DNA from 3 places in the Anoxybacillus sp. UARK-01 genome. Region 1 is predicted to be linked to each of the others. Evidence: riboswitches for the same ligand, from Rfam matches in the RefSeq annotation. Region 1 holds a riboswitch; each other region holds the start of a gene.
The links. A riboswitch is a leader RNA that binds a small molecule or an ion and turns the genes downstream of it on or off. The one in region 1 is predicted to bind lysine.
Positions count from the first base shown of each region.

Region 2: linked by a shared signal. The riboswitch ahead of B6A27_RS17630 (amino acid permease) and the one ahead of B6A27_RS10755 (aspartate kinase) in region 1 are both predicted to bind lysine.
Region 3: linked by a shared signal. The riboswitch ahead of B6A27_RS17870 (amino acid permease) and the one ahead of B6A27_RS10755 (aspartate kinase) in region 1 are both predicted to bind lysine.

Region 1 is NZ_NASY01000042.1:217,855-220,128, forward strand. Features, by position in the region: gene uvrC (excinuclease ABC subunit UvrC) at 1-972, shown strand, start outside; lysine riboswitch at 1,041-1,219, shown strand; gene B6A27_RS10755 (aspartate kinase) at 1,352-2,274, shown strand, end outside.
Region 2 is NZ_NASY01000056.1:47,433-49,706, reverse strand. Features, by position in the region: gene B6A27_RS17635 (peptide MFS transporter) at 1-274, shown strand, start outside; lysine riboswitch at 866-1,053, shown strand; gene B6A27_RS17630 (amino acid permease) at 1,163-2,274, shown strand, end outside.
Region 3 is NZ_NASY01000057.1:32,056-34,329, reverse strand. Features, by position in the region: gene B6A27_RS17875 (M3 family oligoendopeptidase) at 1-759, opposite strand, end outside; lysine riboswitch at 920-1,103, shown strand; gene B6A27_RS17870 (amino acid permease) at 1,198-2,274, shown strand, end outside.

The DNA of each region.
Region 1 (2,274 bases):
AAGCTAATCGAGCGGGATGTTTCGATCTTTCCGCTGCATCAAGATCCCGATGAAGAGCTGCTCACATTTTTAGGACAATTTTACTCCAAGGAGAATCATTTTAAGCCAAAAGAAGTAATCCTGCCGCTTGAGGTTGACGGAAGTTTGGCTGAGCAGTTGCTCCAGGTGCCTGTTATTCAGCCGAAAAGAGGAAAGAAAAAAGAGCTGGTCGATCTTGCGAGTAAAAATGCAGCGATCGCTTTAAAAGAGAAGTTTTATCTTATTGAACGCGATGAAGAACGAACGGTTAAAGCGGTTGAAAACTTAGGAGTTGCGTTGAACATTCCAACACCGCATCGAATCGAAGCGTTTGATAATTCTAATATCCATGGGGCTGATCCGGTTTCGGCGATGGTGGTGTTTATCGACGGCAAGCCTGAGAAAAAAGAATATCGCAAATATAAAATTAAAACTGTGAAGGGGCCAGATGATTATGAATCAATGCGCGAGGTTGTACGGCGGCGATATAGCCGTGCTTTAAAGGAACGCCTTCCTCTTCCGGATTTGATTTTAATTGATGGAGGAAAGGGACATCTGGCGGCTGTTCGCGATGTGTTAGAAAATGAGTTGGGCTTGGAAATTCCGCTTGCCGGTCTTGTAAAAGACGACAAGCATCGCACATCGGAATTAATCATGGGAGATCCACCACAAATCGTGCCATTGTCGCGAAACAGCCAAGAATTTTATTTGCTGCAGCGCATTCAGGATGAAGTCCATCGTTTTGCTATTACGTTTCATCGCCAGACGCGAGGAAAATCGTTATTTCAGTCCGCGCTTGACCACATTCCGGGAGTTGGAGAAAAGCGAAAAAAAGCGCTTCTTAAGCATTTTGGCTCTTTAAAAAATATAAAAGAAGCGACGATTGAGGAGCTGCAAAAAGCGGCGATTCCTCGCGCAGTTGCTGAAAAAATTTATGAAAAGCTGCGAGAATAGTATTGTCAATTGGAGAAAAAGCTGATACAATCACCTTAATTGCATATTTATACACTTCTAAGCACAGAAGTGAAGATAGAGGCGCGAACTTCAAGAGTAGGCATTTGGAGGAAAATGGGTTCCAAAGAAAAATGCCGAAAGGGGAGGCTCGCCGAAGTGGGGGAAGTCTCATTGCTTTTCCTGCTGGTCCTGCGTTTAAGAAATGTAGGACTGTCAAGATGACCCATCTTGGAGAGCTATCTCACTGTGTGGAGCGAATTCGTTTCTTTTCTTATTTCGTTATGCACAGCAATGAGAAGCCTCTCATTGCTGTTTTTTATTTGTTTCTATACCGGTATGGATGCTGAAATCAACATTTTAAGAACAAGGGATGAGAAAAATGGGAATGATTGTGCAAAAATTTGGCGGAACGTCTGTAGGATCTATTGAACGTATTCAGCATGTCGCTGATCGAGTAATGAGCGAGGTGCAAAAAGGACATCAAGTGGTCGTTGTCGTTTCAGCGATGGGAAAGACGACGAATCAGCTTGTGGATTTAGCCAAACAGCTAACGTCCCAACCTAGCAAGCGGGAGCTGGATATGCTTCTTTCGACAGGGGAGCAAGTGAGTATTGCCCTATTAGCGATGGCTTTGCAAGAAAAGGGGTATGCAGCTGTTTCTTTAACGGGCTGGCAAGCTGGAATCAAGACAGAGACTGTTCATGGCAATGCTCGCATTATAGATATTGACACAACGAGAATTCATCAATATTTGCAAGCAGGACAAATCGTCATTGTGGCTGGTTTTCAAGGAGTGACGGAAAAGGGAGATATCACGACTCTTGGTCGCGGCGGTTCTGACACGACAGCTGTAGCTTTAGCGGCCGCTCTACAAGCGGATAAGTGCGATATTTATACAGATGTGACAGGAGTGTTTACTACCGATCCGCGTTATGTAAAAGCAGCGAAAAAGCTAGAGGAAATTTCCTATGATGAGATGCTAGAGCTGGCCAATCTTGGAGCAGGAGTGCTTCATCCGCGGGCTGTAGAGTTTGCTAAAAATTATCAAGTATTGCTGGAAGTTCGTTCGAGTATGGAGGAAGAGAGCGGAACAACGGTAAAGGAGGATGTTTCAATGGAACAGCATTTAATTGTCAGAGGGATTGCTTTTGAAGATCAAGTAACAAAAGTGACGGTCCAAGGGCTCCCGCACGAGTTGCCTATGTTGCCAACCGTTTTTACAGCGTTAGCGAATCGCGGGATTAATGTCGATATTATTATTCAAAACACAACCAATAGCGGAGCAGCAGCTGTGTCGTTTTC
Region 2 (2,274 bases), on a different contig from region 1:
TTTAACATACTTTTTGCATACGCTTGGTGAGCTTTGCCTATCACCGGTTGGGCTATCACTTACAAGCCGCATCGCACCGATTCGTCTCGCTTCCCTGCTAATGGGAGTTTGGTTATCAGCAACTGGTATCGCGAATATTTTAGCAGGTCAATTAGCAGCTTTTACGGAGTCATTAGGCTATCTAGAAATTTTCAGCTTAATTGGCGGCATTACCATTGTTCTTGGCTTTGTTCTGTTATTATTATCGAAAAAACTTGTAGAAATGTCAGAATAATAAAGAAAAAAGGATTCACTTATATCGTGAATCCTTTTTTCTTTGCTTATTTACCATTGGTCGTTTTAACATTCTTCAGTCGAGAAGTCTCCCATTTCTAAATCTTGCGAAGCTTGATGAAAGTGGGAGATGAATCGACTTCGGACAAGGACAGGCTTTTGCCTGTTCAATTGTCTGACCCTGTGGTAAAATAAACCTATGTCGTTCTTTCATAACTGGATATAGGAGGTTGCATGGAGAAAATAAAATGCGAAAACCAAGCTGATCCTTCCATGCGTAAAATATCCAAGGTACAAAAGAACTCCGAATTGTCGGACATCTAGGGTTGGAACGACCCGAAGTCACGCTCAGGGAGACGAAAGGCGGCTTTCGTCGTGGAACTGAGAAGCTCCCACTTCAAGCTTTAGCTAAGTGGTGAGTAGTTCACGAAACAGGATTTCTATCGTTCCATGCCTCTCGCTCTATTCCACGTATATAGTAAACATAGAAGGGTTTGGCTTTTTTGCGATTGAAGCATAAATAAATATTGTTTTTGTACAAAAATTGTTTTATAATCATCATGGAACAAAATGAATAGCATCCTCATTCACCCGATGAGGTAGAGGTTGCGGCTTTTATGAGTACAGCGAACGAGATGCAGAGAACATTGAAGACTTCGCTCGAAGGGAAAAGCCGCCGAAGTTGGCACATTTCTCTGGATGTGCGAACTGGGGCTGTCACCGAATAGGGGCAGCACTGTCACGGTTTGCGTAAAGCAACCGTGGGGCGCTATCTTCACGGAAGGGTTGATACGGGTAATGATTGCATTGCCGCCGAATCTCCTTCGGCGGCTTTTTTTATTGCCCGGCTCCTTTCCATGACAACATGAAAAAAAGGAGCGATGAAAACATGGAAAGCGTCATGCAAAAACAGGAAGCCGCCACACCGGCTTCGCCTAACCAGCTGCAACGAAAGCTAAAAACAAGGCATCTAACAATGATTTCTCTTGGGGGAACGATTGGTACTGGGTTGTTTTTAGCAAGCGGCGGAGCGATTCATACCGCTGGACCGGGTGGAGCGCTCATAGCGTATATCGCGATTGGAGTGATGGTATATTTTTTGATGACCAGCCTTGCGGAAATGGCCGCTTATATGCCCGTTACCGGAACGTTTAGTACGTATGCAACGAAATTTGTCGATCCTGCTCTCGGATTTGCTTTAGGATGGAACTACTGGTATAACTGGGCCATTACAATTGCCGCAGAACTCTCGGCTGTGACTATGATCATGAAATTTTGGTTTCCGAATAGCCCTTCACTTTTATGGAGCGCATTATGCTTAGTGATTATGTTTTTACTTAACTATTTATCTGTAAAAGGATTTGGTGAAGCCGAATATTGGTTTTCCCTTATTAAAGTAGTAACGGTTATTATTTTTCTTATTGTCAGCTTTTTCATGATTGTAGGTATTATGGGTGGTGAAGCGGTTGGATTTAGAAACTTCACCATCGGCGACGCTCCGTTCCATGGTGGGTTCATGGCGACTCTCGGCATTTTTATGGCCGCAGGATTTTCTTTCCAAGGAACAGAGCTGCTTGGGGTTGCAGCCGGTGAAAGCGAGGATCCGAAACGAAACATTCCTCGCGCCATTCGTCAAGTATTTTGGCGTATTTTGCTATTTTATATACTGGCTATTTTAGCAATCGGGCTGCTTATTCCGTATACAAATGAAAATCTAGCGAATAGCGACGTTACGGTCAGCCCATTTACTCTCGTCTTTGATAAAGCTGGCATTGCGTTGGCTGCATCCGTTATGAACGCCGTCATTTTAACAGCGGTTTTATCAGCCGGAAATTCCGGTATGTACGCATCTACTCGAATGCTTTGGGATCTAGCAAAAGAAGGAAAAGCGCCAAAATTTCTGGCCAAGCTAAATCACCGCGGTGTTCCTGTTAATGCATTACTAGTCACAGCTTCACTAGGAACGCTTGCTTTTTTGGCTTCTTTCTTTGGCGATGGCAC
Region 3 (2,274 bases), on a different contig from region 1:
TTCATACAGCTTTTCTGCGAACGGCACAATATAAGCTTTCACCTGCCCACGGAATCGCGCAACCATTTCAGCATCATAATCGGTCCGTCCCAACCTTGCATATCCAAGTTCAATAAAGTTGTTAAACCCTAGTTTTTTTGCAATGCTTGTCCGCACGTTGACAAGCTGATCGTAAATATCGTCAAATTGTTCCTCATGCGTTTCAAAAAAGGCAAATCGCGCTTCATTTGCCCGCTTCCGCATTTGCCGATCAGGCGACTCCACAAACGGCTGCAGCTGTGCCAACGTGTATTCTTGTCCTTCAAATAAAATTTTTGCGGAGGCTACCAATTTCGTATACTCGCTTGCTAGCTTATTTTCTAACTGTAAATCCGCGACAATCTCAGGAGAAAACGTTTTAAGCTCTGTTTCCGCAAGTGCAAATAACTGTTTTCCCCAGCGTTTTTCGAGCTCCGAACGAAATCGGGAGGCGACGAGCGCCTCATAATATTCGTTGACAAGGCCTTTGACAATCGGATCCACCTCATCGAAAAAATCTTGCTCCTGCTTATAAAAATCATCATTTGTATCAACCGTATGGCGAATATAGCAAATTTGCGCCATCGTGCTAAATTCGTTGCGCAGTTTATTGATTTGCTTCATCGCTTCATCCTGCTCTTCCGCATGCAGGGCCTGCTGAAACGCCTGCAATGCCGCTTGAAATTCTGTCTTTAGTTTTTCCATGTCAGGGCGTTTATATAGAAACTCGGAAAACTTCAAATCCATCCCTTCCTTTTCCTCAAAAATTTCTAACCTTAGTTATATTCCACTTGTTTGCTAAAAATTCCTGTTCATGCTTCAGATAAAAGCATATTGACGAATATTGTCGAATCGTGTATGATTATCAAGGTAATTGAATATTTTTTCTTCTCGTCAACTTAGATGAGATAGAGGTTGCAATGGATAAAAGTAGTTTGAATGAGGGACAGAGGAACCGATGACTTCAAACGAAAGGATTCATTGCCGAAGTTTGCAGCGTACTCTGGCGCCGCAAGCTGGGCCTGCATTCGAATAGAGTCAGGACTGCCATCGCTTAATGGAAGCGATGGAGCGCTATCTACATTAAGTTCGATGCGGATGTCACATGCACCCGTTGAAAACTTAAGGGTGTATTTTTTTTTTGATAAATGCGCAAATCAGAAAGGAGTAGGGGTTATCTTGCAGCAAAATAAACTAGGTCTCTGGGTATTAACGGCGCTTGTCGTTGGGAATATGGTTGGATCAGGAATTTTTATGCTTCCTCGTTCACTTTCAGAAGCCGCGAGCCCTTTAGGGGTCATTTTAGCTTGGCTATTAACAGGTGGCGGAGTGCTAATGACCGCTCTTGTCTTTGGCAATTTAGCGATTCGCAAGCCTGAGTTAAATGGCGGGCCGCAAATTTACGCGAAGGAATTGTTTCCAAAGAGATCAAACGCCTCGGTTTTATCGGGATTTATGTCTTCCTGGGGCTATTGGATTGGAAATTTTGCTGGAAACGTAGCTATTATTACGACATTTACGAGTTATTTATCCACATTCTTTCCGATTTTAACAAGCAAACAAACCGTATTTATGGTAGGCGCTACACCGATCAAACTCGGCAACCTCCTTACATTTATGGTTTGTACCGCTCTATTATGGGGAATGCACTTTATTATTTTGCGCGGCATCGAGGGAGCTGGAAAACTAAATTTCATAGCCACTTCGGCAAAGGTGCTCGGCTTCTTTTTATTTATTGCCATTAGCTTATTTGCATTTGATAAAAACAACATCGGCTCTGTTGTCGCTCCGCGTTACGATGAAGCAGGCCATGCCGTTAGCCTGTTCGGACAAGTGAACAGCGCGGCTATTGCGACATTATGGGCATTTGTCGGAGTGGAATCTGCGATTGTGTTCGCTTCACGTGCACGCAAGCAAACAGATGTCAAACGGGCAACCATTCTTGGTTTGCTGATTGCTCTCATCATTTACATTGGCATAAGTGTGCTTGTAATGGGCTTGCTGCCGCAAAAACAGTTGATTCATTCAGAGAAGCCTTTAGTGGATGCGATTCAAACCATTTTAGGGCCAAGCGGCGCATACATCTTAGCTGGACTTGGCCTTATCAGCCTTCTTGGCTCGACGCTCGGCTGGGTGCTGCTAAGCGCGGAGGTTCCGTATCAAGCCGCGAAGCAAGGTTTGTTTATCCCTTCTTTCTTAAAAGAAAACAAAAAAGGAATGCCGAAATTCGCTTTAATTTTATCAAATGGATTAGCG